One region of the Paenibacillus sp. p3-SID867 genome, then DNA from elsewhere that is predicted to be linked to it. Evidence: riboswitches for the same ligand, from Rfam matches in the RefSeq annotation. Region 1 holds a riboswitch; each other region holds the start of a gene.
What was found. A riboswitch is a leader RNA that binds a small molecule or an ion and turns the genes downstream of it on or off. The one in region 1 is predicted to bind cyclic di-AMP.
Positions count from the first base shown of each region.

Region 2: linked by a shared signal. The riboswitch ahead of M4D81_RS31395 (resuscitation-promoting factor) and the one ahead of M4D81_RS24630 (universal stress protein) in region 1 are both predicted to bind cyclic di-AMP.
Region 3: linked by a shared signal. The riboswitch ahead of M4D81_RS33490 (C40 family peptidase) and the one ahead of M4D81_RS24630 (universal stress protein) in region 1 are both predicted to bind cyclic di-AMP.

Region 1 is NZ_JAMBDM010000013.1:160,579-171,047, forward strand. It holds gene M4D81_RS24605 (glycoside hydrolase family 11 protein) at 65-706, shown strand; gene M4D81_RS24610 (formylglycine-generating enzyme family protein) at 934-1,776, shown strand; gene M4D81_RS24615 (TetR/AcrR family transcriptional regulator) at 1,983-2,600, shown strand; gene M4D81_RS24620 (glycosyltransferase) at 2,597-3,856, shown strand; gene M4D81_RS24625 (TrkH family potassium uptake protein) at 3,938-5,332, opposite strand; gene M4D81_RS24630 (universal stress protein) at 5,384-6,049, opposite strand; cyclic di-AMP (ydaO/yuaA leader) riboswitch at 6,159-6,307, opposite strand; gene M4D81_RS24635 (TetR/AcrR family transcriptional regulator) at 6,486-7,118, shown strand; gene M4D81_RS24640 (ABC transporter ATP-binding protein) at 7,115-7,969, shown strand; gene M4D81_RS24645 (fluoroquinolone export ABC transporter permease subunit) at 7,966-8,688, shown strand; gene M4D81_RS24650 (hypothetical protein) at 8,675-9,400, shown strand; gene M4D81_RS24655 (class I SAM-dependent methyltransferase) at 9,837-10,469, shown strand, end outside.
Region 2 is NZ_JAMBDM010000027.1:6,035-16,503, reverse strand. It holds gene yabG (sporulation peptidase YabG) at 1-76, opposite strand, end outside; gene rsmA (16S rRNA (adenine(1518)-N(6)/adenine(1519)-N(6))-dimethyltransferase RsmA) at 189-1,073, opposite strand; gene rnmV (ribonuclease M5) at 1,070-1,621, opposite strand; gene M4D81_RS31395 (resuscitation-promoting factor) at 1,807-2,994, opposite strand; cyclic di-AMP (ydaO/yuaA leader) riboswitch at 3,266-3,480, opposite strand; gene M4D81_RS31390 (TatD family hydrolase) at 3,686-4,450, opposite strand; gene M4D81_RS31385 (HD domain-containing protein) at 4,548-5,837, opposite strand; gene M4D81_RS31380 (AbrB/MazE/SpoVT family DNA-binding domain-containing protein) at 6,160-6,414, shown strand; gene rsmI (16S rRNA (cytidine(1402)-2'-O)-methyltransferase) at 6,676-7,569, opposite strand; gene M4D81_RS31370 (tRNA1(Val) (adenine(37)-N6)-methyltransferase) at 7,566-8,333, opposite strand; gene yabA (DNA replication initiation control protein YabA) at 8,539-8,907, opposite strand; gene M4D81_RS31360 (PSP1 domain-containing protein) at 8,940-9,740, opposite strand; gene holB (DNA polymerase III subunit delta') at 9,797-10,469, opposite strand, start outside.
Region 3 is NZ_JAMBDM010000036.1:15,059-25,527, reverse strand. It holds gene M4D81_RS33515 (heavy metal translocating P-type ATPase) at 1-1,973, shown strand, start outside; gene M4D81_RS33510 (copper amine oxidase N-terminal domain-containing protein) at 2,158-3,327, shown strand; gene M4D81_RS33505 (YwhD family protein) at 3,429-3,947, opposite strand; gene M4D81_RS33500 (M1 family metallopeptidase) at 4,095-6,086, shown strand; gene M4D81_RS33495 (hypothetical protein) at 6,098-6,925, shown strand; cyclic di-AMP (ydaO/yuaA leader) riboswitch at 7,246-7,385, shown strand; gene M4D81_RS33490 (C40 family peptidase) at 7,389-7,862, shown strand; gene M4D81_RS33485 (C40 family peptidase) at 8,309-8,782, shown strand; gene M4D81_RS33480 (GNAT family N-acetyltransferase) at 8,923-9,423, shown strand; gene M4D81_RS33475 (c-type cytochrome) at 9,585-9,941, shown strand; gene M4D81_RS33470 (4a-hydroxytetrahydrobiopterin dehydratase) at 10,044-10,358, opposite strand; gene M4D81_RS33465 (hypothetical protein) at 10,467-10,469, opposite strand, start outside.

The DNA of each region.
Region 1 (10,469 bases):
GCATGCTGAGCACAGCCAAGAAAATCAACGCAAGGCACAATTCAACAATATGAGGAGGTAGATTATGTTTAAGTTTAAGTTTGGTAAGAAAATGATGACGGTTATTCTTGCAGCTACCATGAGTTTTGGTATGTTTGCAACAACCTCAAGCGCAGCGACCGACTATTGGCAAAATTGGACCGATGGCGGCGGAACGGTGAATGCTGTTAACGGCTCCGGCGGTAATTACAGCGTGACATGGCAAAATACCGGAAATTTCGTCGTCGGCAAAGGCTGGAATACCGGATCGCCTAACCGAACGATTAACTACAATGCCGGCGTCTGGTCGCCGTCCGGCAATGGGTATTTGACACTCTACGGATGGACGAGAAACGCACTCATTGAGTATTACGTCGTAGATAGCTGGGGTACTTATCGACCTACCGGAACATATAAAGGGACAGTGACAAGTGATGGAGGCACATACGACATCTATACGACAATGCGATATAATGCACCTTCCATTGACGGAACACAAACGTTTGCCCAGTACTGGAGCGTTCGACAATCGAAAAGAGCGACTGGTGTCAACTCCGCCATCACTTTCAGCAACCATGTGAACGCATGGGCAAGTAAAGGAATGAATCTGGGGAGCAGCTGGTCTTATCAGGTGTTAGCAACAGAGGGTTATCAAAGCAGCGGAAGCTCTAACGTAACGGTATGGTAGCCAATCGCCATCCGTAAACTCAACTAACGGACACGGAGGGGAGCATCTCTTAGGGAAGCGGAATTCGGCTATCCGATTGACCATTCCCTTCGTTTTGCCCTAAGTCCGGATACGTTGCGGGCCGTTTTTCGCGGAGATGAACGGCCTTCGACGTAACGGGGAGGCAAGTTGCGGGCAGGCAACAACGGATTATCATTTTTTGTATTAGCTTAAAGGAGATATTATCAATGAGAAAGCTAATAATGTTCCTTTTAATAGCAGCAATGGCTGTGATCGGCGCTTGTTCGCAAGATCAGCCTGACAAGAATGATGATTTTGTATTGGTGAAAGGCGGGACCTTTAAGAACAACCAGTCTAACTACGCTGATAAAAAAGAAGCCTTATCGAACTTTTACATCGGCAAATATGAGGTCACCCAAAAAGAGTGGGTGGAAGTTATGGGCAGTAATCCATCTGCATTCAAAGGCGACCTTTTGCCAGTTGAAATGGTGAGCTGGTATGACGTTGTGGAGTATTGCAATCAAAGAAGTATACAGGAGGGCTTGAATCCGTATTACAACATAGACAAGGTGAAAAAGGATGCGAATAATAGGAACGATAACGATAATATCAAATGGACCGTCACGATCAATGAGGGAGCTAACGGTTACCGGTTGCCTACAGAAGCGGAATGGGAATACGCTGCGGGCGGAGGTCAGAATAGCAAGGGTTACATTTATAGCGGAAGCAATAATGCCGATGAGGTCGCATGGTATTGGAAGAACGCCGGAGACAAATACCTATCTGGGGATTGGAACTGGCCTATCATAGAGAGCAATCAGAATAAAACAAAATCGATCGGTACCCGGAAACCCAACGAGTTAGGAATCTACGATATGTCTGGAAACGTAAGGGAATGGTGCTGGGACTGGCATGGCGAATTGGGTAGTCCAAGCGGTTCCTTCCGGATAGTGAAAGGCGGCGGTTGGATCGGCGACGTCACCAACAACGAGATATCCTTCCGAGGGAAGTTCGATCCCAATGGCTTTGGCCCCGATCAAGGTTTTCGTGTCGTTCGCGGAGAAATATGACATTTTGTTGTCATGTTTCTTTTTTTATTCCGGATTTAGTTTGTGAAGTTGGTGTTTATCCGTGAGTCTTACCGCAAGGTGGCCGCTGATTTCCTGGCTTGATGCAAGCAAGTCACCACACTATTGACCAGGTGGTCAATATGTAATACAATTTGGTCAAATGAGATTGACCAGGTGGTCAATCGGTGGAGGTGGCGTACAAACCAATGGAGCCAGATAAAAAACAAACCATTTTGCAGGCAGCTTTAGTAGAGTTTTATCACAAGGGTTATGAAGGAGCTTCAACCAATCAAATTACCAAAGCAGCTGGCGTATCCAAGGGGATTTTGTTTCATTATTTTTCGGATAAAAGAACGTTGTATTTAACGGTGGTGGATGAATGCTTAAAGCACTACTACCATTCACTGACTTCGTCACCTATGGATCTCTCCGAGGATCTGTTTCAGGCGATAGAGCAATTATCTCAAAAAAAGATGGATGTATTTAAAAGTGACCCCATCAGGTTTGGATTTATGGCTAAAACATTTCTGATTATGCCGGAAGAGCTGAAAGCGGATCTTCTGCTCAAACAACAACAGATGAACGAGGATTCCATACACCTCCTGGCAAGCAGGATCGATCAGAGCCGTTTTAGGGAAGGAATCGATCCCAAGCAAGCTATCGAATTCGTATTGCTTTCCCTTGAATCTCTAATTACGAAGCAAATGACCAAACGGTACGACGAGAAATCTACAGGAGAACTCGAGGCAAGTGCGGCTTTAGACACAAAACCCTATTTGGACATATTAAGGTACGGCATTTATCGTAAGGAGGGAAAAGAGTGAAAATAAAGTTGCTCACCATCGGAACAAGGGGAGATGTACAGCCGTTCATTGCCCTTGCTCGAGGTCTCCAGAACAACGGACATGACGTGGTTATATGCACATCGCAGGATTTCGAAGGCTTCGTTCGAGGGCATGGTGTCGGTTTCGCACCAATACGGGCAAATATCATGAAACTAGCGCAATCTGCGGAAGGGAAACGCATGCTGGGCAGCAATCCCTTCGAGATTATGAAGCAGATGAAAAAGCTTATATATCCTATGATGCAGCAAATGCTCGATGACCTGTGGACCGCTTCTCAAGATGCGGACTGCCTTATCTACCATCCCAAAGCATTCGCTGGATATGATATTGCCCAAAAGCTGAATATTCCCGTATTCGCGGCTCATCCGATTCCGATCATTGCACCGACAGGCGCTTTCACCAATCCCATTTTACCTGTCACCATCAGGAATCGATGGTTAAATGAAAAAAGCTATCATCTCAACCGTTTCATGCTGTTATCCTTTAAAAAATTGATGAATACATGGAGAAGAGATACGTTGCATTTACCTCCACGAAGTCTATTCTCCGATGATCTGCACGTAAACGGACGCGATATTCCGGTGCTTTACGGTTGCAGTCCTTCGATTATGCCATTTGATCCGAAATGGAAGGATCGCGTCTGTATGGAGGGGTTTTGGTTTCTGGAAGATACTGATTGGGACCCACCAAGGGAGTTGGAGTCTTTTATCGCGTCAGGATCCCCGCCAATCGTTATCAGTTATAGCAGCATGCCTCTAAAGCATCCGGATCATGTGCTCGAGATGACTATGCAGGCTTTACGACAAACGGGGCAACGCGGCATCATTCTGGTTGGCTGGAGTGGAATGCAAGTATCCGGGAATGGGGCCGAGAACATCCTGTGTATACAGGAAGCACCGCATGCATGGCTGTTTCCGCGAGCTGCAGGCGTTATTCATCATGGTGGAGCAGGGACGACAGCGGCCGTTTTGAGAGCAGGGAAGCCGATGACCATATCCCCGTTCAATGCGGATCAGCCTTTCTGGGCCAAGCGTATGAATGAGCTAGGTGTATCGACCAAGCCGATTCCTGAAAAATCAATGTCTGTAGCCAGTTTGGCTGAGCGAATAGCGGAGCTAACCAGTCATTCAACATTGTCAGCCAATGCAATGGCACTATCAGACCAAATTTTAGAGGAGAGAGGTGTTGATCGAACTGTAGAATTTATTGAGAGACGGTTGCATGATTACTATTGAGAGAATTCCTTTAACAAGGGATATGTGTACCAAAAGTTAAAGTATTAATGGACAAGAAAATTCTTGATTGGGAACCCTGAGTTACCCAATCAAGATATGATCTTCCGCGTAACCAATTTTGGAGGTGCGTTTTTTTTGAGCCAATGCATAAGCGAGCGTTAAGGGACCCAGACGGCCGGCAAACATCGTTATCGCTACAATGACTTTCCCCACGGGGGACAATTCACTTGTCAATCCCATCGACAAACCGGTGGTGCTAAATGCTGAGGTCGCTTCAAACAACACTTCCAAGAAATGTTCTTCTAGCATTCCTTCAGAGATGGTCAGCAACAGGGAAACGCCCAGCACGACCACCAAAGAACTCATGACAACGGCCAAGGCGCGCATAACGGTTTCTCCTGCTATTTTGCGCTTGAAGGCATGGATTTGACCACCCCCGCGAAAGGTTTGGATCGTAGCTAGGATGAGTACAACAAGCGTATTGATCTTAATACCGCCCCCTGTTCCTCCGGAGGCAGCACCGATGAACATCAGAATAATAATGAAAAACTGAGAAGCCGCCAGCATGCTGCCGATATCTATCGTGTTAAACCCCGAGCTTCGAGGCGTTATGCCTTGGAAAAAAGCAGCCAGCACTTGTTCGCTTTCGCTCAATTGGCCAAAGGTTGACGGATTCCAGCTCTCCAAAAAGTATATAAATAGAAAACCGAGCAGGGACAGCGTTCCTGTTCCGACTAGGACAACCTTGGAGTGAAGCGAAAGCTTCTTCCATGAACGTTTTTGGAATACATCCACAATGACTATATAGCCGAGACCTCCAATGATGAATAACAAGACAATCGTAATATTGACGATCGGATCGCCGACAAAGGGGGTAAGGCTGTCAGACCACAGGGCGAATCCGGCATTGTTGAATGCCGAAACGGAATGGAAAAGGGCGTAATAAGCTGCCTGTCCCCACCCGACGTCCTGTTGCCAGCGGAGCGTGAGGATAATCGTAGCCAAGGCTTCAAACGCGAATGCAATGAGTACCATATACATGGACAATTTAACCAAACCTTGTGCCGAGGTCGAATGCGTGGTTTGCTGAATAATCATTCGTTGCTTCAAGCCAATTCTCTTCCCCAGAACAATGGCAACCATCACGCCAAAGGTCATAAAGCCGAGCCCGCCAATTTGAATCAAGATCATGATAATGACTTGTCCAAAAGTCGAAAAAACACTACCGGTATCCAAGACAACGAGCCCGTTTACGCATATTGCTGAGGTGGCTGTAAATAAAGCATCCAGCAGACCAATTGACCTCCCGGTGGAGGAAGAGTAGGGAAGCACGAGCAATGTGGTCCCGATTATTATTAAAGTGAAAAAGACAAGCATGATGAGTTGAGGGGGACTCATATTTTTTTTAAGCTTGTTGATAAACAACTCCATTGTGTTAGGAGCGGAATGTTGTGTATTTCGATTGTTTGCATTCATAAATGTTCTTTTCACAAGTTCCACCCCCATTCTTTATTGATCGCTGCGTTCTCATACATTTCTCTGTTTTGTAAAAAAAGACGAGTCTACCACTTTCCCGTGACTTATTTTCAAGTAGTGGATGTCGTGGTCTGTTTTTATTTTCAGCACGCCGGTGTCAAAATCGGTATTTAACTCTTTGAAAAATAGACCTTCGGCTATTGGATCGCCCCCGGATTCCTTACTGCCAAGCAGATAATGAGAACCATCACTGTAAACAGTGACTCGAATTCCCCGTTCATGGGTGTCAGCTATTGGATCATCCATCCTTTGAACCGCGACAATGTGTAAATCCGTTTCGCCTATCTGGTTTAGGAGTTCGTTAACAAACGAACCACGCGTAATTTCCTGCCATCGCGTTTGACCGGATTGTCCGATGATTAGCTGGGTAATTTGATGATTCTTGGCGGTTTCCGCTATGATTTCTGAAGCCTTGCGATCTTCATTCGTTTTGACAATGAAGGTTGCCCCATACTCGTTGCATTTCACTTGCCACTCAGCCATATACCTTTCTTGTGCCTGATCTAACTCACCTTCACGCAAGGGTATAACGCTCAACACAAACAGGGGGCACTTAAGCAGTCTGGCTAATTCGCCGCCTCGACGGATGAGACGTTCTCCGTTTGGACCGTAATACACGCATACCAGTATCTTTTCATTATTAAGCAGAATAATCATTCCTTTCTTTTCTAAGCACTACAGCGTTAACAAAAAAGGCCAGGAAGCAGAGACAGTTCTGCTTCCTGGCCTTGGTTGTACGGATCATGGACAAGTCAAAGTAGTAAGAGTGTTCTCTCCCAAGACGCTGACGAGGTTAGCTGTCGGATTCGGGATTGAGAGTTCCCGTTCCTTCTTATCCAGAAAGAATTCACCCCTAAAGCTTAGTCGCTTTGTTGGTTCCCCCGTTCCTCATAGAGGATTAAGCATTTATGCGTATGAAATTTATCGTAATAAATATTATGCTAAAACATGCTGAAAGTAAACAGTTACCGATAAGTAAACAACATCATATCAAATATATTGACAAACGGGACTTTGGGGAGTACTTTTATGAATATAAAATAAAATTATTCACAGAATCACAAATGGCCTGATTAAGGATGTGAAGTGCAACATGCCCAAAAAATTCTCGGACGAAGAACGTGAATGGATACGCCAAAAACTGCTGACGGAGGCACGCCATCATTTCGAAACGGCGGGCCTTCGCAAAACGAGTGTTGAAGATCTGACGAAGGCCGCCGGCATTGCCCAAGGCTCGTTCTACATGTTTTTCGGATCGAAAGAGGAATTATATTATGAACTGATTCTGGAGGAGGAGCAGCGAATTCGCAATGCCGTTCTGGATTTATTCCCTCCTGAAGAGGTCTGCAGTAAGGAAAGCATTAAACGGTTTCTCTTATATTCACTTAGGATGATGGACGAGAGCCCGATGCTTCGGCAGATGATGGATCGCGGGGAGATGGAGCTGTTGTTCAGGAAATTGCCGAAAGACTTGCTGGAGCGTAACTTTACGGAGGATCAAGACGCGCTCTTGCCTGTGATTACGGCTTGGCAGAAGGCTGGCATTTTACCTGGTACGGCACCCGAATCCATCGTGGGCATGATCAGATCCTTGGCACTGCTTACGCTGCACCAAAAAGAGATTGGAGAGGAGCAATTTACATCTACGATCGAATTGCTAGTCGAGTTATTATCTGCCGGTATGCTTGCGGTGTCTAATACGCCGAAGGGAGATGGAGCGTTGTGATCGAAGTAAGAGGGCTTCATTACACGTATCCGAATCGGAAAGAGCCGACCCTGCATGGACTTGATTTTGTCATCCCGCCTGGCGAAATCTTTGGCTTTCTCGGCCCGTCCGGCGCTGGTAAAAGTACGACGCAAAAACTGCTGATCGGTGTCCTGAAAGGTTATCAAGGAAGTATAAAAGTCATGGGCAATGAAATCAGGGATACCGGTCCCGATTATTATGAGCGAATCGGAGTAGCTTTTGAATTCCCGAACTTCTACAGCAAATTTTCGGTTCTCGACAATTTAAAGCTCTTTCGTTCCCTTTACAAGGGGAAGACGGAGGATCCCATGAAACTGCTGGAACAAGTCGATCTAACAGATGCCGCGAATATGAAGGTTTCCATGCTATCCAAGGGCATGAAGATGAGGTTGAATTTCTGTCGGGCGTTACAGCATGATCCAGAAATCCTATTTCTGGATGAGCCTACATCCGGATTAGACCCGGTCAATGCCCACCGAATGAAAGAATTGATACTTGCCAAAAAGGCTGCCGGTAAGACGGTTCTACTAACAACGCATAATATGCAAGCGGCAGAAGAACTTTGCGATCGGGTAGCCTTTATCGTCGACGGTGAAATCAAATTAATCGATTCACCCAGAGAGTTGAAACTTCGTAAGGGAAGAAAGGAGGTCCGAGTCGAATACAGTAGGGATGGCGAATTAAAGGGGGCGGTATTTTCTCTGGATGGCATCGGTGAGAATAACCAATTTCTTAAGCTGATACAGGATTATCCCCTCGATACCATTCATTCGCAAGAGGCCTCGCTCGAACAAATTTTTATTGAGGTAACGGGGAGGCAGCTTGTATGAAGGGCCTAAGCTTATTTGTATTCGATCTGCGTTTCCAGTGGCGCCACGGATTCTATTGGGTTTATGTGTTTGTCTGTACCTGTTATTGGATACTGCTCCGATTCGTACCCGAGGCCTACCAGGAGACAACAGCGACTGTGTTGACATTCAGCGATCCCGCAGCCCTGGGGCTTATCATGGCAGGCGGTATGGTCCTGTTGGAGAGGGACCAGGGCGTCCACGATCCGTTGTTTGTAGCGCCGGTACACATTCGGGAATATTTGCTGGCGAAGGCTGCGTCTCTGTCAGTGTTATCCCTTGCGGCAGGATGGGTGATTCATATGGCGACCGGCAGTCTCCCGGAATATCCGCTTGCTTTTTCTGCTGGTATTGTCTTAACATCAACCTTCATGACCTTGCTGTCGATTGGTGTGGCGGCACGCCAACGGACGATTAACGGTTTTATTCTGATGGTGCAGGTCTACGCGCTGCCATTCATCCTTCCATTGTTTAGTTTTCTTCAATTGTGGCATGAAGACCTGTTTCTCGTCCTTCCGACCGAAGGAACTCTCCGGTTACTTGTGTCTCCCAGTGACGGCTTATCCATTGGCAGCGTTCTATATTCCATATGTATTCTGTTGATTTGGAACTTTGCGGCTTACATCTGGGCGCAGCGATCCTATACCCGACATGTGTTGATGCGCGTAGGTGAAGGAGGGGGCATTAATGGAGAGATATAGAGCCCTCGTTATCATGGATCTACGGCATGCGTGGAAGGATCCCGTTCTGATGGCAGCTATGTTCGGTCCGCTGCTACTTCTGTTTCTATCGAGGTTTGGATTCCCGGTTGCCGTTAATTGGCTCGATATAAACTATTCGTTTCATTTGGAGGCGTATCGCGGCTTTGCGGCATCGCTATTGATTGTTACGATTCCCATGCTGACAGGAATGCTCACCGGTCTCCTTATTCTCGATGAACGCGACGAGAATGTGATTGCATATTATGCGGTTACCCCACTAATGCGTAAAGGTTATTTGCTATATAGAGTGACGCTTCCTTTTTTGTTATGCACCGTATTATCCATTCTATATCTGTCTTTTTCGACTTTATCGGATATTCACTGGGCTCAATTGGGTGTTTTGCTGTTGCTGGCATCGGAAGCTCCAATATTCTCGTTGTTCCTTGCCGCTTTCTCAGCGAACAAGGTAGAAGGATTAGCCTTATCTAAAATAGGAGGGCTGTTCATAGCCGGACCTGTGGTGGCCAACTTCGTTCCAGGAGCTTGGCAGGTGTTAGGCGCTTGGCTCCCAACGTATTGGCCTGCAAAAGTGCACTATCTGATCACGCAGAATGAACCTATGTTGGCAATCGTTTTCTTTTCGGTCGGATTGCTGTTACATGCCGCCTACTTATTTTTCATGGTATCTGTGTTCAACAACAGACAAATTTAATGGGGCTGTCAAAGTATAGGTTCTTTTGACGTCTGAGCAGAAAGCAGCCGATCTGAATGATCGGCTGTTGGCTAACAATCGGTTATACTATTCAGCCCCCGAAGTAATTACGGCTAAAAATGGTATTGCATATTGAAGTTAACTCGTTTATTATGGATATTATACATCCATAATAATAGCATTCTTAAGAAGAAGAGCTAGGAAGAGGGGAGGGGACATGCTGTTCTCCAGAAGTACAGCAGGCTCAGGAACATTCGGGAAGTGAGCGTATACTAAACAAGAAGGGATACATGTTTTGCATCTTAATTATGGATAATATAGATCCGTTAATGCAAAAACCAATGAATCAACCAACTTTCGATGTGGTGATCATTGGAGGCGTCGACGGGTTTCACAACCGCAACCAGAAACTATAACGGAAAGAGAGATGGAAGTTATGAATGATTTTTTTAATGAGGCTATTTGGGAAAAGGCTTGGAAAGAACATGGCGAACGTGTTGTGAACAAGATGAAAAAGGCCGGAACCGACCCGACCCGTGCCTTTGATCACAAGGCGAAGACTTTCAATGAGCAATCGTTTAATGAAGAGGGAAGAAAACGGACCACACGGATCATGAATTGGATTGAAGGACAAGGAGTTCAATTCAACAACGCGTCTGTGCTGGACATCGGCGCCGCTTCGGGAGTATTCTCGGTGCCGTTTGCAGAGCGGGGGGCCCGTGTAACAGCCGTCGAATCCTCTCTACCCTTGATCGAACTGCTGAAGGAAAATATCACAAAATTCGCCGATGACCAGGTGAAGATTGTGCCCGAACCTTTTGAAGATATTGACGTGCTGGCCAGAGACTGGAGTAATGCCTTTGATCTGGTTTTTGTCTCGATGTGTCCGGTCATTCTGGATTGGGATAGCGTCGAAAAGATTCTACAATGCGCCCGGGATTATTGTTATATCAGTATGCCGGCAGGCTCTATGGAAATCAGTTTGGTGAATGAAATCTGGCCGCTTATCACCGGTCAGCCCTTCCAATCGAAGCACTTGGAGTTCGGATATTTGCTTCATCTGCTGTAT
Region 2 (10,469 bases), on a different contig from region 1:
TTTGCCGCATGCCTTCTACCCGGAACGTTACATCGCCGCCGTAGGATTTACGAACGACCAAGTCTCCCAAGTTCATCACAACATCACCCCTACCCTATGGTATGGGCCACTGTGACTATTGGTTCTTGGAAACATCAATTTATCGCGTCGAGACCCTCCTCGGGTCTATGGGCGCTCTAATGGCTGTATTAGCGAATATCCGCGTTGTACAATATGTTGCTGAGCCGGGCATACTCTTCAATACTAAGGGTCTCACCGCGCCGTGAAGGCTCGATGCCCGCCTCCTGCAGCAGCTGCTCCAGCCGTTCACGGCCTTCTCCCGGAAAGAACCGGCTCTTCAGATTGTTGGCAATCGTCTTCCTCCGCTGTGCGAAAGAGGCCTGGACCACCTCGAAGAAGAAGCTTTCATCTTCTACGTGGACAGGAGGCTGTTCCCGGACCGCCAAGCGAATAACGGCCGAAGCGACATTCGGCTGCGGGATAAACACCGTATGCGGCACAATACAGACCAGCTTAGGCTCACTGTAATATTGAACGGCAATGCTAAGGCTGCCGTAATCCTTGCTTCCCGGTGCGGCCGCCATCCGCTCTGCCACTTCTTTCTGAATCATCACCACGATGTTCTCCAGCGGCAGCTTCTCCTCCAGCAGCTTCATGAGAATCGGCGTCGTCACATAATATGGCAGATTCGCAACCACACTTACCTTCGATACGCCCGCAAAATCCTGACGGAACAGTTCATGAAGATCCACCTTCAGGACATCCCCATGATGCACCTTCACATTCTCATAGGGCTCCAGCACCTCCAGCAGGATGGGAATCAGGCGCTGATCAATTTCGACCGCGGTGACGGTTCCTGCCGTCTGTGCCAGCTTCTCGGTTAACGCACCGATCCCAGGACCGATCTCAAGCGCTCCCTTATCTTCATCCAGTCCTGCAGCCTCCACGATTTTATACAATATATTCTGATCGATGAGAAAGTTTTGACCCAGACTCTTCTTGAAGGAGAATCCATGCCGCGTGATGATCTCCTTCGTCCGTCTTGGTGTTGATATATCCTCGATCCGATTCATTGGCTTACGCCCCCTTCTTCCAGCTGTGCAAGTGCGGCCAGAAATTCTTCCCGCGATATTTGAAACATGGCCAATCGTTTATGGAATTGCTTGCTGTTGCAATATCCGATCCCGAGCAGGTTTCCCATCGTCATACGCCTTGCAGCCGCCTCCGGATGGGCTGATAATCCTGCCTCCAGCATGTCCTCCAGACTGATCAGGCTCTCTCCGCCCTCAAAGGAGGTATGGACCCGCTCCAGCGCACGCCGTATCGCTTCCGGCGAGGCATTCTCTACGCCGATATCCCCTTTGCGGGTAGCATCCGCTTCCGGAATAAAGGCATGCTTGCAGCCAGGGACACCCTGATCCACAATTTTGCGGATCCGCTCCCCTGCATGGTCAGGATCGGTTAATATAATAACGCCTCTGCGCTCCTGAGCAAGCGCTATGCGTTTCAGGATTTGTTTATTGATCGCTGAGCCGCCCGTTTCAATCGTATCCGCTTCTACGGCCCTTTTAATGGCAACGGTATCGTCTCTGCCTTCCACAACAATCACTTCTTTAATCATGCGTTTGTTCTCTTCCTTCCCAAGAAAACAGGCTTGTACAACCTCTAGGTTCTACCATCTTAGCCCTATATACTCCGTTCTTAACAAAACAAAAGAAGAGGAAATATTCCCTCTTCTTCATCATTATATATTATAAGCTAAATAGTATAGCATTAGAATGGTATTGTAAATTGGAATTCATGCGTCTAGTTCAATTCAGGTTTAACCGGACCGATCACGTAAACGGTGCGGCCGCTCTTCCGGCCGAAATTTATGGCCGATTTCAGTGAATCATAATAAACATCGATTTTGTTGCCTTTGATGGCACCGCCCGTATCTTCTGCACGACGGAAGCCAATGCCTTCGATATAGACCCACCAGCCGATCGGGATGATGTTAGGATCAACGGCGATGGTGCGTCCTTCTGTAACGCGTGTGCCGGATGCCGTGCGTGTGCCGATTCCCTGCTGCTCAGCGGAATACGCCGTCATCGACACGTTGTTCAATACCTTGCTGTATTTAAAATCAACGCCTGCCCGAGAAACCACGTTGTTTTCGACAGCCTTGGCGGTCGTTACTTTTTTCGTGCCGGACAATTTAGCCGGTTTAGCCTTTACATCGGTGGCTGCCGCCTGGACGATGACAGGCTTCTCCACTTTTTTCGTGCCAACGGCAATGATTTTATCCTTCGTTCTGCGTTCAATCTCTTGGGAGACCTTCGTCTTGGAAACCAGCTTGCCATTGTGGTAGACCTTCTCATAATGGTTCACCATGAGACCAGGCTCGCCCCGCTGAATAACGCGGTTATCCCCTCTCTCAAGCGATGGGTCGGCTGTTTTGATCACGCGAAAATTGCGATCCTCCGTCTCCTTAACTTTTTGTTTCGTGACGCGAACGACATCGATAATCATATTGCTGGTCAGCTTCGTGTTCTGTGCCGGTTGTACTATATCTTCACCCTGGATCGTAATACCAGCCTCTTTAAGTACATGATCAACCGTATCCTGGGATGTAAATATGGTTTTGGTTGTGCTGCCTACTGTAACTTTGACTGGAATTGCCCGGTCAATGATGATCCGGTCTCCATCCTGGATCGCGCCGTTTAAAGGCATCGAAATCTGATCCTGGGGACTCAACGTGATCGCTTGCTCATCCAGCAATTCCTGCAGCAATGATCCACGTGTTTCTACTGTGGTGACACGACCATCGACGACAAGCTGAACCTCCTTGCCTGCCTGATCATGTACGACCAACGATATGAGAAGTGATACCGTAACGGCACCCATGGCACCGAGCAACATCAGTTGACGCAAATTGTCATGCTTCCATCTCAATGCGTAAGACATGCTGGATGATTGTGATTCATGGGTTTCTTCAGGTTGAAAAATGCCCACTATTCCATCCTCCTTCATAGTCCCGCCGTCTAGGTAAACGCATGAATGCATTTGACGTGACTATAGCAATTTTTCTCACAAGGCGCCCTGCTATCTATCTACACCCTGCGTCAATTCCCGTCTTTCCGTCCATGTACCACCACCCCTTGTTTACCAAGAGTATGATGATCCCCTCTCCATTATTCAAAAATAAAAGAAAGCCATTGAAAGAGTACTAGAGGCTCTAACGTGGCTTCCTGATGATTAGAATCATGGAAATGGTATGCACGAGAATTCCCCTCTTATTTCGCTTACGGAGTTAGCTGTCGGGTTCGGACGTAAGAGAGACGCCCTAGATCCGGATACCCGCTCATGGCGAGATCCTTCAAATTCACCCCAAAGACCCGAAAAAGAAATCAAATACAGCTGCGCGCATTCAGACCAGTATGCACGGCGGTATCGGTTCCCCCGTTCCCCAGAATTTCGGAGATTAAGCGAGACGGTTCATGAAATATTCGGCCGCGATCTGCACATCGCAGCTTCTTATCACTGAAAAGATGATATCCTGTTTGTATGCAGGTTGTAAAGCAACATTCAACCACATTTTCTCATGTAAAAGGTTAAAATATTGTAATATCAACGCCTTTTCTGATTAAAAAACTTTAATTAATCGAAAATGCTCCCTTTTTCATTGCTTTTGCTCTCGTTTTCGTTAAATACCAAATCGTTCCAGCGCATTTTGGGTGGTAATTTGGGCCAATTCCTCATAGGACAACCCTCTAATTTCGGCTGCCGCCTCCGCCACCAATTTTACATAAGCAGTCTCATTTCGTTTCCCGCGGAAGGGATGAGGTGTTAGGTAAGGGGAGTCCGTTTCGATCAATAATCGGTCAAGCGGAACCTGCGCCAAAACCTCTTTGGGCTGCTTTGCATTTTTGAAGGTAATCGGCCCGCCAAACGAAATATGGAATCCCATATCGAGACATATTTTGGCCGTTTCCCAGCTTCCGGAGAAGGAATGCATGACACCGCCCACCTCGGAGGCTTTTTCCTCGCGCAAAATTCTCACGATATCTTCATGCGCATCCCGATTATGAATGACAATCGGCATGTTCAATTCCCGGGCCAGTCCGATCTGGCGCCGAAGCACTCGGTGCTGAACTTCTTTCGGAGACGTATCCCAATAATAGTCCAAACCGATCTCTCCTATAGCCACCACTTTCTCGTGACTGCACAAAGAGGCGATCCAATCCAGGTCATGATCCTCCATGGTAATGGCGTCTACAGGATGCCAGCCTACCGCTGCATATATAAAATCATAAGTTTCTGCCAGCTTCATCGTAGTCGGAATCGTCTCCCGGTTAAATCCAATATTGATCATCCGGGTCACGCCGGCTTCGAGCGCCCGCTGGATTGCCTCTTCCCGGTCTTCGTCGAATTGGGGAGCATCCATATGAGTGTGCGTGTCGAACAACATAAAATCCACACTCTCCTTCCTGTCGTTTCTGTGTCGTATATCTTCCATTAGCTGGGTAAATTGCAAATAAACCCAACGTTTCTGTATTCCACCTAGGTTAATGTTGTTGTTTGAAAACACTGGCTATCTTCTCCGGCATTTGAGCCAGTAGCGGACTTACCTTCTCCTCCGGATAATAAAGATGGTACCGTCCTTTATGAATGCCGCTGATCGAGCGTACAATATCGGATACCTCCGAGATTTCCTTCAGCTCATCATGCCGATCCAGAAGCAGGATTTGCTTCTCGTTAAGCGGCATATCGGAATGAACCTTATCATAAGGAAGATCCGTTGGAAAATCAATCTCCAGGTCATATTCCGGATGCAATCCCACGGCACTGAATGCGTGGCGTATCCCGTCGATGGTCTCCAGATCGATGTTGTCGATTTCTACATATTTGTAGAGCTTTCGGTGCATGAAACGGCCGCATAATTCGCTAAGAAGAGGATCTTCCTCCTCCGTCCATTGCAGAAAGGCCGTTTGGATCAGAGCTTCATCAAGGCGCAGATATTGATTCACCCCGATATCCCCCGAAAACAACGCAGGAAGCGGTTCGATCATGAACCGGAAACCATATCCACGGTCATGCAGTTCCTTGGCCCGGCGGAAGATTTGGCGCAGGATGATTTCGGAGCTTCGGGTGACGGGATGAAAATACACCTGCCAGTACATCTGATACCTTGACATCAGGTAATCCTCTACGGCATGCATACCCGATTCCTTCACGACGACCCGATCCCGATACGGCCGCAGCATCCGCAAGATCCGGTCAATATCAATCGTTCCGTAATTGACTCCCGTATAATAGGCGTCCCTTAACAAATAATCCATCCGGTCTGCATCCAGCGGACTAGTGACCAGGTTTATCACAATCGGCTTGTCGTAGGTTTTGTTAATAACCGAAGCCACTTTCTCGGGGAAATCCGCTCCAAGCTCCCGGAGTACCTGATTGACGCAAGTATCTCCAAGCAGGATCCGGCATGTCCAATCCTCGTGATTCATATGAAAAGCTTCTTCTATAGAATGAGAAAAGGGCCCATGCCCCAAATCATGCAGCAGGGCCGCGCAGAGGGCAACTTGCCTTTCCTCGGCAGGCCAATCGGAGTACCCTCTCCGTTCGAATTGAGAGATGATTCTTCTCGTAATTTCATAGACTCCCAGTGAATGGGAGAATCGGCTGTGTTCGGCCCCGTGAAAGGTCAGAAATGAAGTCCCAAGCTGTCTCACCCGGCGGAGCCGCTGGAATTCCGGGGTATCGATTAATCGCCATATGATATCGTCTTGCACATGAATATAATTATGGACGGGATCCTTAAACACTTTTTCTTCCGAAATTGGTGAATGCATTCCATCTCAACTCCTTATCGTTTTGATTTGGGTTTTGCCGACAAACACTTCTTTTGACATCTAATGTCGAACGATGTCGAATAAGATAAAATTACGCTTTCCAAATCGACAAATAGAAAATCGCAGCAAAAATTGGTTCGATTATGGTAATTACGTTGCTATACAAGGGTTTTGTTCACTATACTTTCGTAAATAGGTTCCGATTTTTCAAAAATATAGGTTGACTGTTTTGGGAATCGTTGGTACTATAAATAACATAAAAACTAGAACTATGTCGAATTATGACTTTTTTAAATTATGGCGAGAGGGGCATTTATAAGTTATGATGAAATCAACAGGAATTGTAAGGAAAGTCGATGAGCTTGGACGGGTCGTCATTCCAATTGAGTTACGCCGTACGCTCGGAATTGGTGAGAAAGATGCATTGGAGATTTATGTAGACGGCGAACGCATCATGCTTAAGAAATATGAGCCTGCCTGCATCTTCTGTGGTAACGCTGAGAATGTCACTTACTTCAAAGGTAAAATTGTTTGCCATGAATGTATCTCGGAAATCCCTGCACCTGTGACAAATTAAGATTTTTAGTATATAATAGCATTATTACATTTTGTTAATTCTAACCTTTTTCATATCTCCTTGGTGCCTTCCTCGGCTATGAACCCGGCCGCAGGAGGGTCTTTTTTTTTGATACTAAAGAATTTATAAGCTTTCAGCGAATTCTATAAACACATTTGTTTATATGTATCGGGGTCCCCGTAAAGGATTTGATTAAATATCGAAGCATAGGCCCCACTTTGTGGGGCTATTTGTTGTCCCCCCGCGCCAAATTACGCAAGATCACGACTCCGTCAGGAGTGCGTTATAAATATCCCGCTTCGATACACCGCGATCACTCGCGGTTTTTTTCATGGCATCCTTGCGGCTTAATCCTTCCCGCTCATAATGTTCCACATGCTCCTGGAGCGAAAACTCCTGCCACCAGGCATTTTTCTCTTTAAGCTCCTCTTCTGCACTGCCGGCCTCAACCACCAAACAATATTCTCCCAGCGGCGGATGCTCCGTGAGCCAGTCCAGACATTCGGAGATGCTTCCGCGCAAGAATTCCTCGTAGCGCTTGGTCAGTTCGCGAGCCAAGGCCACCTTCCGATTTCCCAGTACCTCCAGCAAGATCTCCAGGGTCTTTTTCACGCGATGCGGAGATTCATAAAATAATAACGTTCCCTGCGCCGATTGCAAAGCTTGCAGCTGCTGGACGATATCTTTGCGCTCCCGCGGCAAAAAGCCGATAAACGTAAACCGTTCGGTCGGCAAACCCGAAACGATTAGAGCGGAAAGAGCGGCATTGGCCCCCGGGATCGGAATGATCGAAATGCCCGCTTCAATCGCAAGTGAAACCAGATCACTGCCAGGGTCCGAAATCGCCGGCAGACCGGCATCGCTGACGAGTGCCACATTTTTTCCTTCTATTATATAACGTATGATTTCAGGCCCGCTGGCCGCCTTATTATGTTCGTGATAACTAAACAGCGGTTTAGCCGGAATTTCGAAATGGGTCAGCAGCTTGCGTGACTGCCTCGTATCCTCTGCCGCGATAATATCGCACTCCTGAAGGATGCGCACGGCGCGATAGGTCATATCCTCCAAATTACCGATCGGCGTTGCCACCAAATACAGAGAACCCGGGCTTCCCTCTCCCTGGTCGGCATAACTTTGCTGTACAAGATTTCTCATTCGTTCGTCTCATCCTTATGTGTTCCGTAGTAAATTTTCATAAAATCCGGTCCGTAGTGTCCTTGCTCATCATACACAATCAGCGGGGGTCTCAGCCGAACCTCAGGCTTCCCGTCCCGAATCCCCTCGATAAGCACCATGTTCGCTTCCATATTCACGCGCGGATGGACAAAGCGGATGACTTTGGGCTCAATCCGGTATTTGCTCATCAGGGTAATAATTTCTGCCAGCCGCAAGGGCTTGTGGACCATGCTCATCTTCCCGCCTTGGCGAAGCAGTCTTGCACAGGATTCAATTACTTCCTCAAGCGTACAGTGAATTTCATGCCTGGCAATTGCCTGGTGCTCATTCAGCTTCAAGTCGCTGCCATTCATCGGCATATAAGGCGGGTTGACCGTAATCAGGTCGTACGCTCCATACCCTTTTTCCTTGTACAGTTCCCGCAGATCTCCCTCATGAATCGTGATCTGATCCTGCAGATCATTCATCTCGACGCTCCGTCTGGCCATGTCTGCAAGTCTGGGCTGAATCTCAATCCCCTCGATCGGCGCTCCTGTACGTGTTGACAGCAGGATCGGAACAACTCCGTTTCCTGTGCACATATCCAAAATACGGCCCCTGCGCGGAATGCTGGCAAACCTGGCGAGCAGGACGGCGTCCATGGAAAAGCTGAATACCTCCTCACTCTGGATGATGCCAAGCTCATGGGTAAGCAGATCATCAATCCGCTCGGATGGTTGCAATAACACTTCTTTCAATTTCATAGTTTCAACCCTTTATCTCCATAATTCCAAACACGCTCTTCTGGTGTATCGGCTCTCTACATAGTACCTGATAAAATGAAATACATAAAAGGCTGCTCTTCACGTTGCATGACAAGCAGCCGTATGGTATTTTTTCAATCGCGATCCTTACAGTATAACCTTTCCATTCTAGAAAAAAACCGTAGGCAGTTTCTCCTACGGCTTCTTATTTATTCAAAAAAGATAAGCAGAACAGGCAATCCCCTTCCGTCCGCAGATGTCCGTAATAGACATTGCAGATGTGGAAGCCTTCATGATACAGCCGAGCCAGGTTATCATATCCCTCGCCGACCACATCTTCATGTTCCTCGTCCTTCACATGAGGCTGAGGTTGTAAAGCCACTGGGTTTTCCAATTCTGCCGGATTGACTTCCCGCTTTAATATTTTCCGGAGCTGTTCATTTTCAAGACTGAGGCGATGGTTCTCTTCCAGCAGTTCCTTGATGACCAGCTTAAGTCCACCCAGTTCACTGTGTATATGTCCCATCTGTGTTTCCAACTCTTGAATGAGCACAAAAATGTTTTTCTTCTCCAAGTCTACACCCCGAAAATAAACATTCTATTGGACTATTTGATGACAACGTCATCCATTGGAAGTTCCTTAACCTTACCAATTTCAAACAGCTGAACATGAACCGTCCGCTTATCCGCATTCAGTCCGACTACTTTGCCTTCTCCAAGCGAAGTAACGACCATTTTCCCAGCGGATGGAAGCTCTTCTTTCACGCTTTCATAATTATCATGCTCAAACTTCAGGCAGCACATCAATCTTCCACATAGCCCGGAAATTTTAGTCGGATTGAGCGATAGGCTTTGATCCTTTGCCATCTTGATCGATACCGGCTCAAAATCACCAAGCCATGAGGAACAGCACAGTACGCGTCCGCAAGGTCCAAGACCGCCGAGCATTTTCGCTTCATCGCGAACTCCAATCTGGCGAAGTTCGATTCTTGTACGGAATATACTGGCCAGATCCTTGACCAGCTCACGGAAATCCACACGGCCTTCCGCCGTGAAGTAGAAAATGATTTTGTTGCGGTCAAAGGTAAATTCCACATCGACCAGCTTCATTTTCAGTTCGTGATCCCGAATTTTATTTAAACAGGTGGTGAATGCATCCTTAGCCGCTTGTTTGTTCTCTTCAACCACACGGGCATCAGAATCACCAGCGATCCGAATGACCTTCTTGAGCGGAAGGACAACGTCTGATTCACCGACCTCCTTCTTTCCTATCACAACTTGACCATACTCAATACCTCTCGCGGTTTCCACAATGACGGATTGTTCCTTCTCCACGGGCAGGTCGAGCGGATCAAAGTAATATATTTTGCCCGCCTTCTTGAAGCGGACACCTACTACACTGTACAAAAATAAACCCCCTTGTGCCTGTACATAATGGCCATTCTGCGGGCCTGGGGGTCTTCTCACGCCGGAGTGTTACCGCCCAAACCCATCAATAACTGCTCTAAACTGAGCTGTCCATTGACATTATAGCGTAACTTCTTCTGACACTCTGCGGCCAAATCCATGTATGACACCCACTGTGCTGTGCTGCGGGCTGATGCATGACCAGAGATATACTCTGCCTGATCTATGAAAACGAGAGACTCTTTCCTTCCATACTGGACATGGATCATGTCCTTAAACCATAAATGAAACATACTGAACAATAGGTCCAGATGATCTGAGAGTTCGGTTTTGAACACTTTTTGACTCGCTGTGATGATCGCTGAGCCGCTGCGGTTCAAAGACTCCTTCCCTAATTGTAACACTACGTTTCTAATTTCTGCAAACCAATTCTCACTCAATATTTTCCTGCACTCATCAAGACCTGATGAAAGGTGAACAGCGCAGCGTACAAGTGCGGCAGGATAACCTTCCCCTACAAGAACCTTCTCCATCATCTGCGGATCTAAAGCCCGGAATGGAACCTGCTGGGATCTCGATTGAATGGTGGGCAGAAGAGCCTGTCCGTTCTCGGCAATCAGAATCGCTACGGCCGGCGCTTGGGGTTCCTCCAGAAATTTCAGCAGGCTGTTGGCTGCCTGTGTGGTCATCTTCTCCGCCCGGTCAATGATATAAACCTTAGGATTGCGA
Region 3 (10,469 bases), on a different contig from region 1:
AGCCTATCCATTCATCGCATGCTCACGGATCGGCACAAGGACATGATCACGAACATGGCCATGATCATGCTCATGAACGTAGTCATGGCGGCATAGGGAGTATGAAATGGCTGCTGTCCATCTCCGCTGTTTTCTATCTCTTCACCTTTCTATTGGAAGGAAAAGTCGCCGAACCGGTTGTGATCGCATTATATGCAGGCGCTATGATTTTGAGCGGATATACGACATTTTTGCGCGGACTGCGTAATCTGACCCGCTTTAAATTCAATATGGATACCCTGATGACCGTTGCGCTCGTGGGTGCCGTCATCATCGGGGAGTGGCGGGAAGCCACATTGGTTGCCATTCTGTTTGGTCTTAACGAGCTGCTGGAAGGATACGGCATGAAACGGGCCCGGCAATCGATGGAAGCGCTGCTGGCCGCAGCGCCCAAAGAAGCGGAACTATGGAAAGACGGTCAAACCCAGCGCGTGCCGATCGAGAGTCTCACTCCCGGGGACGTTGTCCGGGTAAGACCCGGGGAGAAAATCCCTTCCGATGGAGCCATAACCCAAGGAACCGGGGCGGTGAACGAAGCCGCCATTACCGGGGAATCGGTACCTGTTACGAAACGGGAAGGCGATGCTGTGTTTGGCGGCAGTGTCAGCACCGACGGTGTGCTCTATATCGCCATATCGAAGGCCTATGAGGATTCCTCCCTGGCCAAGATCATGCATCTTGTACAGGAGGCACAGGACAGCAAGACGCCGACAGAGCTCTTCATCGATAAATTTGCTAAGTACTACACTCCTGCAATTATGATCATCGCGCTGGCCGTTACGCTGATTCCTCCGCTGCTGCTGAATCAGCCCTGGATGACCTGGATCTATCAGGGGCTGTCCATCCTCATTGTCGGATGCCCTTGTTCGCTTGTGCTTTCCTCTCCGATTGCATTGGTCAGCGGGATGACCCGCGCGGCACGCAACGGTATTCTGATCAAAGGCGGGGTCCACCTGGAGCAGCTTGGCCGGCTGGAAGCCATCGCTTTTGACAAGACGGGAACCTTGACCAAAGGCGAGCCTGCCGTCTATGCAGAGACGGTATATGATGAAACCAAATTTTATGCCGTTGTAGGCGCACTGGAGCAATCGTCTCTCCATCCGTTGGCTAAAGCCGTCATGAAACATCTGGAGATCAAGAATCCGCAGTGCATGTTCAATGAACCTCAACAGATAACGGTACTGCCAGGCGAAGGCATTCGGGCTGAAGTTGGAGGGAAATTGTTCTGGGTCGGAAGCGAGGAAGTGCTGAAGCATGTGAACGGCCAGCAAGATCATATCCGTGCCGTGGAGGATGACATTCGGCGCATGAAGGCCCAAGGTTATACGATTGTTGCTGCTGTAAGCGAAGATCGTGTATTAGGCCAGTTCGGCCTTGCCGACGAGATCAGACCGGAGACGGCAACCGTCGTCCGCAAGCTTCACGAGGCCGGTATCACGGATACGGTCATGCTGACAGGCGACCATGAGCAGTCCGCACAGGCCATCGCGAAACAATCCGGTGTAGCTCGGGTATTCGCAAGCCTCCTGCCGGAACAGAAGGTTGCCAAGATCAAGGAGCTTTCTTCCCGCAAAAAAACCGGCATGGTTGGCGATGGCATTAACGACGCCCCTGCATTGGCCGCTGCTGATCTGGGTATCGCGATGGGAAAAGGGACTGACAGTGCCATAGAAACCGCCGACGTTGTATTGATGCAGGATCACCTTGGCAAGCTTCCGGGGGCCATCAAAACCGCAAGACGGGTCAATCAGATTATCAAGTGGAATATCGGACTTTCTCTGTCGCTGAAGGCCATTGCTTTGCTGCTAACGATTCCAGGTTGGCTGACCCTGTGGATTGCAATCATATCGGACATGGGCGCCACCATTATCGTTACCTTGCTTGGTCTCACCATCCTGCTTGGCAAGGATCAGGAGCTGAAATCAGGATATTAATATAACCGGAGCTTCGCCCTTTCAGGGCAGCTCCGGTTTTTTTAGTTCGTCCTTTGGCCACTAGCTCTGATCTTTACGCCATAAGCATATATCAATTTTTACATGATTTTGCGATAGGGTGAAACATTTCCCATTATTTAGTCGTTTATATAGGCGGGAGTGTAAACCATAAGGAGGAACTGATATGAAATCCGTGCAACTCATCAAATTAGCAGGTACCGCATCCATAGCCATGTCTTTATTGCTTACGTCCTCATCGCTCGCAACGATTCCTGCCCATGCGGCAGCAGCTTCCACATCACAGAGCAAGGCAAACTGGAGCACGCTGGACGTGAAACATAAACCTTATACAAATAAAGGCGTCGTATTCATTCCATTGAAGGATGTTTCCGAACAACTGCAGCTGCAGTTGACGATCCCGGGAAAAAAAGAGCTGTATATTAACAGCCCGACACAGTCTGTTCGCATTATCATCGGTCAGTCGCGCGCAGTCAATGCCAAGGGGACCCCTCTCAAGCTTGAGGCGGCTCCGGTCGTGAAGAAAGGCGTGACTTATGTTCCAGCCAGTCTGATTACCAAAGCTTTCGGCATCCCTCTGAAATATGACAGCAAATCCGGACTTAGAACGACCTTTGATGCTTGGTCAAAATACGCCTATGCTTCCAAGGCCAATATGCTGTTCTGGGTAAATCGAGAGAATGGTATGCTGTCCATGGGTAAAGCCGGATCCATGCCAGCCCAAGTCGGTATGATCCCGGTAGAGGAGATCGATCAAGTCAGCTTAAGCGCACATCGGATCAACAGCAATACCTATGTGGTCGACTTGTCCAATTATTACGGCGAACCTCATATTCATGAGGGAAGATACCGGGTGCTCATACAGGACAAAAAAATCCTGAAGCTATCCAAAACCAATCATTCCAATTTTGCCGGGATCAACTACCATCCGGACCAACTCAGCTACAAAGGCAATATTGCCATGATGAACGGCAGTACGCTGGAGCTGGTTCATCCGATGGGCAAAACGGTCAAAACTTATGACCTGGCCGCGGTCACGGGAGTAAAGGATAGTTTTGTCGTAGAAGCGATTGAACAGGACTTCCTGCTCGTCCGACCATACACGAAGGCGACCTTGTATATCGTCCATCCGACAGGCAAGACAGCCGAGCTTATCTATCCTGAGCTTCTGGACGAGGAAACCATCAAGGTCATTGAGGAAATGCCGCCGAACGAGGTGGGCTTCATCGGTGACGGCCTTACGTATATCGGATATGCCGGCGGGAAGCTGACGTTCCAATACAACAATCCGTTTCTCGATCAAAAAGAAAAGCTGACCTACACCCTTCCATTCTAATCGATATGCAAATAAGTAGAAGACCGGCCGGATTCATTTACGAATCCAACCGGTCTTCTTCATGTTCGTCCTTTTTGGAAAGGCTTCTTTAATTTATTGTATCATTCCGCTGTCTGAAGAGCTTCCCTGAATTCCTCTGGCGATGCATTCCACCATTCCTCGTTACGCGAAATCAGCAGCTCGCGCAGTGCCTTCTTCTCGACGTCGCCAAGACCATCCAGAATGATCTTGCGCTTCATCGCCGCATCCATTTTATTCACATGATCGGCGAGGATCTTCCAGCCGCGACGGGCCTCCTGGTCGATCCACATTTCACAGGCGGTCATGCCTGCATAATGCTGTCCTTCCGCCGTACGATCTACAGCCACCCACACGATCCATACCTGTCGTCCATTGGGCACTTCATCCCGGTTCATGCTGAAACGGATACCCTTCTCCACCTTACTCTTGGCATGCATGGCCCCAATATCCACTCGGGCCTCGCCATTATCGATAATGACGGGTGACAGACTGTTCAGATCGATGGAGCCTGATCCAAACCCTTTATGCTTACTCTTGCTATTAATAATATTCAAAGCAATCGGTTTCTTCGCACCCTGCTTCTGCTCTTCATTCTCCACTGCTGCCGACCTCCTATATCAGAGCCGATCCTTACGTATCAGCTGCTAAATTGATAACCATGTCCCAATAATTTTATTTTAACTAATAATCCCCCAAAAGCAAACATATACATGCACTAGATGCTTGTCAACGGGAGGTTGTTCGATATGGTCCCACCACGTGCCAAAGTCTTTCTATCATCCCTGCTTGCCCTAGGTTTGCTTGCAGGATCGATGCCGATATTTCTGAATCCAGGGTCCTCAGCGTCTGCTCTTGCCCCAAATGCGGGCAAGCCCTCCGCCTCTGCCGTGGAGAAGGCCCCGCTCTCACCGCCTAAGGTGCAGCCTAATATTCCCGCTCCGGCCTTAAGCGACCGGCTGGTGGAATATCATATGGATGTTCGGTACGAGCCTGAGGAGAACAAGCTTAAGGGCAAACAGACACTCACTTGGACTCATCCAGGCAAAAAAAGCGTAAACGAGCTGTACTTTCATCTGTATCCCAATGCTTTTGCTTCCAATGATACGACTTTTATGAAGGAATCAGGCGGCAGGCTTCGTTCCGATCCCATGCCAGATGACGGATACGGCTCCATGACCATTACCAGCGTGAAAACAACCGAAGGACTGGCCCTGACCCATCGCCTTCAATTTGTTCAACCCGATGACGGCAACATCAAGGATCACAGCCTTGCCAAGCTAAGGTTGCCTAAACCCATCAAGAGCGGGGAGAGTGTTACCATTCATTTGGAGTTCGAGGTGGAGCTTCCCAAAATATTTGCCCGCATGGGAACCACCGAGAATTTTATTATGGCTGGCCAATGGTTTCCGAAAATTTCGGTCTATGAACCGACCGGTCTTCGCGGAAGAGCAGAGGAAGGCTGGAATCTTCATCAATACCACGGCAACTCCGAATTCTATTCCAACTTCGGCATTTACAGCGTTCGCATTCGAGTGCCCGAAAATTACATTGTCGCCGCGACCGGATTCCCTACCAAGCCTGCCCAAAAATCAAACGGGGAAAAAATTTATCAGTTTTACGCGGATGACGTGCATGATTTTGCCTGGTCGGCATCGCCAAACTTTGTCACGGCAGAAGAAGCATTCTCCGCACCTGGCGTACCTGGCGTCCGCATCAAGCTGTATCTCGATCCAGCCCATAAAGACTTAAAGGAGCGTTACTTTGATGCCGCCAAGTCGGCACTCGCTTCGTTTGGAAAATGGTACGGAACCTATCCGTATTCCACGTTGTCCATCGTCGTACCGCCTGAATCGGGCAACGGTGCAGGCGGCATGGAATACCCGACGCTGGTCACAGCCTTCGGTGCCAAGAACGATTCGCCGGGATATGAACTGGAGCGGACCGTTATTCATGAGATCGCCCATCAATATTTTTACGGAATGATTGCAAGTAACGAATTTGAGGAAGCGTGGCTGGACGAGGCCTTTGCGACCTATGCAGAAGAACGAGTGATGGAAAAAGAATACGGGATTACCTCCAATACGGCGGCTCAGGGAGCATCCATTACTTCCCCTGCACCGCTGAAGATGGAATCCTGGAAATACAGCTCTCACGAAAACTACGCACTGAATGTTTATACGAGGGGCAAGCTGGTGCTGCAAGGCATCGAACGGCAGGTCGGTCCACAGATGATGGGCAAGATTATGCATACCTATGCCCAGAAATACCGTTTCAAGCATCCAACCACATCTGACTTTCAGAAAGTCGTCGAGCAAGTAAGCCAAACGTCCTGGCAGTCGTATTTTGACCAATATGTATATGGAAGCCAGATGGCGGATGTCGCCATCGACGTGATCAAAACCAAAAATAAAGGCACGGCTGAAAATCCTCGGTATGAGTCCACGGTTCAGATTACGAGCAAGGACGGGGATATCACCGATGTGCCGATCGTGTTCGCCTTTGAGGACGGCAAAACGGTGGAACGAACCTGGAGCGGCAAAGACGGAAAAGTTGCTTACACCCTGGAGTACAGCTCTCCGCTCGCCTGGGCCATGGTTGATCCGAAGTACTCCATCGTCCTGGAGAATAAACACATTAATAACTATATGAAGGCAGGAATGGATCCGACGGTGGTTACACGCTGGAATCTCAGTATTACCAAGCTTGTGGAGACGCTGTTCGGCAGCCTGTCATGGTGAGGGGGGAGCACATGAAAAGTTACGCAGGCCAAGGGTGGATCAGTGTTAAAGACCAGCTATACGTCTTGATTCTGCTCTTCTTATACCGTTTGCTGTGGGGATATTGCCTGTACCGACTCGTAAAATCGGCAGTCGTCCCCCTTCTAATGCGATATCCGGATGCCGCTCCTAACGAGCTCAGCCGTCTTTTATTCTTCTACGAGGGCGAGATGAGCCTGTCCTTGAGCAGCACAGTACACACCTACGGATGGCTTCTGGCCGGTTTGCTTCTGATCCGGATGGTCCTCACCCCGCTCATTCGGGCCGGCATCTTCTACAACCTTCACCAGGAAGCCAAGGGCGAGCGCGGTTTATTCTTCTTCACTGGCATGCGGAAACTGTGGAAACCCGTAACGCTATTCTATCTGGTTGAGCTTATTCTCACCTTCGCGCCCGGTTACTGGATTCTGCCCAAAATCCTCCCGATTCTGCTGAATGGAATTCAGGAGCCTGTACTGCTGCTTCATGCACTGCCCTATGCAGCTGGCTGGTTCTTGTACGCCTATCTGATCCGCCTGTTTTTGCTCTATATGCAATTTGGCCGTACCGGCGATTCCAGCATGATCAGCTCTATCCATGCGCTCTTCCGCCGCTTGGGCACAGCAATGCTGTTATCCATCACCATCGGCGGATCCGCCTGTGTCATTCTGCTGCTCCTGAGCTCGGCCTCGCTCTTCTGGGCCGGGTTGATCGGCTTAATTATTCAGCAGGCCTCTTATTTCCTGAATGGACTTTTCCAAATTTGGGCAATGTCCGCTCAATATCATTTGTGGAGAGATTCCTGCTCACAGCATCCTTAATGGTTACAATTTGGCACCTAAAATAATGAAACACGCTCGCGAATAAGCTGTAATCAGAAGCGACACGTTTCTATCCCGCGCTAGATTTTACAGAGAATAAGAGTTCATTTATCCTTAATATTACAAATTTCTGAACGCCATATTACAAAAAAACCTGTTCCCTTAAGATGGGGACAGGTTTTTTTGTTTAAAAATAATGTTTCCTCGTTTGCCAAATTGTTAATACTCTGCTAAAATAACGAATATGTTAGTAACAACTTTGTCATCTTTACTGTAACTTTTATGTTGGAACGTCAAACGTCAATGAATGGGTTCATCAACATTTTAAGGAGCCGAATTCCCATAACGATATGGGAAGCGGGGGATCCGTTTTGGGTGAATTGATCTCGCAAGAGAGGGATCATAGGGGACCTTCAACCGAACCCTTAAGCTAACCTCGCAGGCAATGGAAGGAGCTTTTGTTTTGAAAAAGAAGTTAACGGCTGTTTCTCTAGGCCTCGCACTCGCACTCACATTAGGGACCGGAAGCGCTTTCGCCGATTCCAAATTAAATACTGCAATCAAACCAGCCATTGGTGTTTCTTACAAAACAGGTGGAACTACAACGAATGGATTTGACTGCTCCGGATTCACCAGCTATGTTTACAAGAAGCTTGGTCTTAGCCTGCCCCGTACGTCTGCAGCTCAATACAAAGTAGGTACGGCCGTATCCAAGAGCAAACTGAAAGCTGGCGATCTCGTGTTCTTCAACACATCCGGTAGAGGTGTATCTCATGTGGGTATTTATGTCGGGAGCGGCAAATTCGCTCATTCTTCATCTTCGCGCGGTGTCATTATCAGTCCTCTGAGCCAGAGCTATTACGCCAACCGATATGTAGGCGCTAAGAGAATTATGAGTCAGAATACGTACAAATCTGTAGCTGTGAACTACAATTAATGTTGGAACTTAATTGACTTACTCTTACAAGAAAGCCCTGGGTTTATGAGATTGTGCCGATCTCATCCAGCGGCTTTTTTCTTTTGTTGATTGTGTGTATACCTTTATAACGTTCAGCACAGCAAAAAAGTTCCCGCTTTTTCGAAAAAAAATGAAATTTATTATACAAGTTCACTTCAGTTCCACTTCGCTTCGCCATGTCTTCACATCATCTATCCTTTATTTACCCTTCTCTCTCGTCATTAAACACCCATTTTGGAAAAATATTGATTTTCCTTGGTGCTTCGACAGTTAATGCTATTGAAAAATAGCGAAATCCATCAAGAAATAATTGCCAATCTCGCTTGCGGTCTGATAGAATGGAGCAGTAACAACTTTGTCATTAATGTAAGTGCTTTAATATATAGATTGCTATGCCTCCCGGCAACGAAAAGGAGCTTTCCATGCTGAAGAAAACATTATCGACAGCAGCCCTAAGTATCACGCTGTTGTTCACTTTGGGCGTTGGCAGCGTGTTTGCTAATGGTGCGCTGGATCAGGAAATCGATAAGGTTCTAGGTACAAGATACAGCTACGGTGGTACAACCACGAGCGGATTTGACTGTTCCGGCTTCACCATGTACGTTTACGCTAAACTCGGTCTAAAGCTCCCGCATCAATCCGGCTCTCAATTCGACATGGGGACAAGCGTGTCCCGTAAGGAGCTGCGCGCTGGCGATTTGGTGTTCTTTAACACATCGGGCCAGGGCATCTCCCACGTCGGCATTTATGTCGGCGATGGCAAATTCGCCCATGCTTCCTCCAACCGCGGCGTGGTTATCAACCGCCTGGCAGAGGATTACTACGATCAGCGATACGTCGGTGCAAAGCGTATCATGAGCGATGATAAGTATGAAGAGTCGGTCGGTGAATCATCCTAAGCTGTAGAGGCTAATCTTCCCTATACATACTGCTTGCCCGTTAAAGGAGCCCTTACCTCTCTTTTGCGGGCTTTTTTGATGCGACTTGGATGTTCGTAATATGATTATTATTTTATGCAGACGATAGGAGGACTTCGCAAATGGATGCCACACCGATTACATTTCACACCGTAGTCATGCGTGAAGAGCACGCCGAAGAAATATGCGCTTGGGCCTACCCTCCTCCCTATAATATCTATGGCTTTCTTCCCTGGGAGCAGATGAAAGGGCTTGAGGTGGAGTTTGGCGATCCGGACATTCGCCAGAGACAGTACCTCTCGGTACTGGATGAGCGGGAGGCCCTCTGGGGATTTGCCCAGCTGTTTCCGATGCATGAGGTTACACGAATCGGACTTGGCATGCGTCCTGATTGGTGCGGGCGTGGAATGGGTAAACGATTTATGCAGACGATTGTCCGGGAAGCCAGACGGAGGCGGCCTGCCGACGAAATTGACCTTGAGGTAATGACCTGGAATGAGCGAGCAATCCGCGCTTATCAAAGGTCAGGCTTTCACATCACCGATACGTATGAGCGGCTTACGCCAACGGGCAATGCCCTTTTCCACTGTATGGTGTATGAGCCCCCGACAAATGAGGAATAGTAATCTTTGTCTATATGAAAAAGCACAATTTTGTGTACTTTTTATGAAGCCGCGCCGTATAGTTGCTTTTTTTGTCACAACTGGCTATGCTGTCTATGGATGTTGGTTTATAATGGAGACAAGTGCAAAAGTGCAGTATACATAGAAGGGACGATATGACGATGCAAAAATGGATCATGAGCGGATTGTTCTTCGTCGCATGTGCGTTGGCTATCGCGCTGATGTTTACGCTCCCAGGTAAGGAACAGGTAGCTCAGGAAGAGAAGCCGACCATGCCGGAAGTGACTCTCGATGCAGCCGCAGCGGAAGCCACACTGAAAGCAAGCTGCATTAGCTGTCACGGCGACCAACTTCAAGGCGGCGCTGGACCGGCTTTGAATCAAGTAGGCGGACACATGGATGCGGACGCGATCTTCAACGTTGTAACCAAAGGTCGTAAGGGAATGCCTTCCTTTAAAGACCAACTTAAACCTGAAGAAATCGCAAACATCGCGCTGTACCTTGCTGAGAAAAAATAAATCAGCTTATACGCAAAACACGCTTGCACCTGGAGTTGTTCCCGGTGCAAGCGTGTTTTTTTACATATTCGGGACCTCTAAAGGGACTCATGGTCTCCCCTTCTATTGTCCCGCCTTGCCATCCTTCGAACGACTCTTCTCATAGGCTTCGTTAAACTGCTGCGCTTCCTTAATATCCACAGCCGTAATGCCACCGTCGTCCCAAGAAGTGAGACGAAGTGTAACGACTTTATAATCTATGGTGATGTAGGGGTGATGTCCGAAAGCTTCCGAAATAGCTGCCACTTCATCAACAAAAGCGATTCCCTTCATGAAGGAGGAGAAGGTATACTTTCGTACAATCCATCTCCCTTGTTCAAATTCCCAACCCTCAAGCTTTTCCAGATGAGCCTCTACTTCTTGCTGCGTATAAAGCATCTTTTATCTTCCTCCCCGAAAAAAACCTATCTTAAAGCCGACTAACCGTAATATGGGCTATCTGTCATCTATTCTATTCTGCCCTGTATCTGTTGATAACTGGAGTGATTA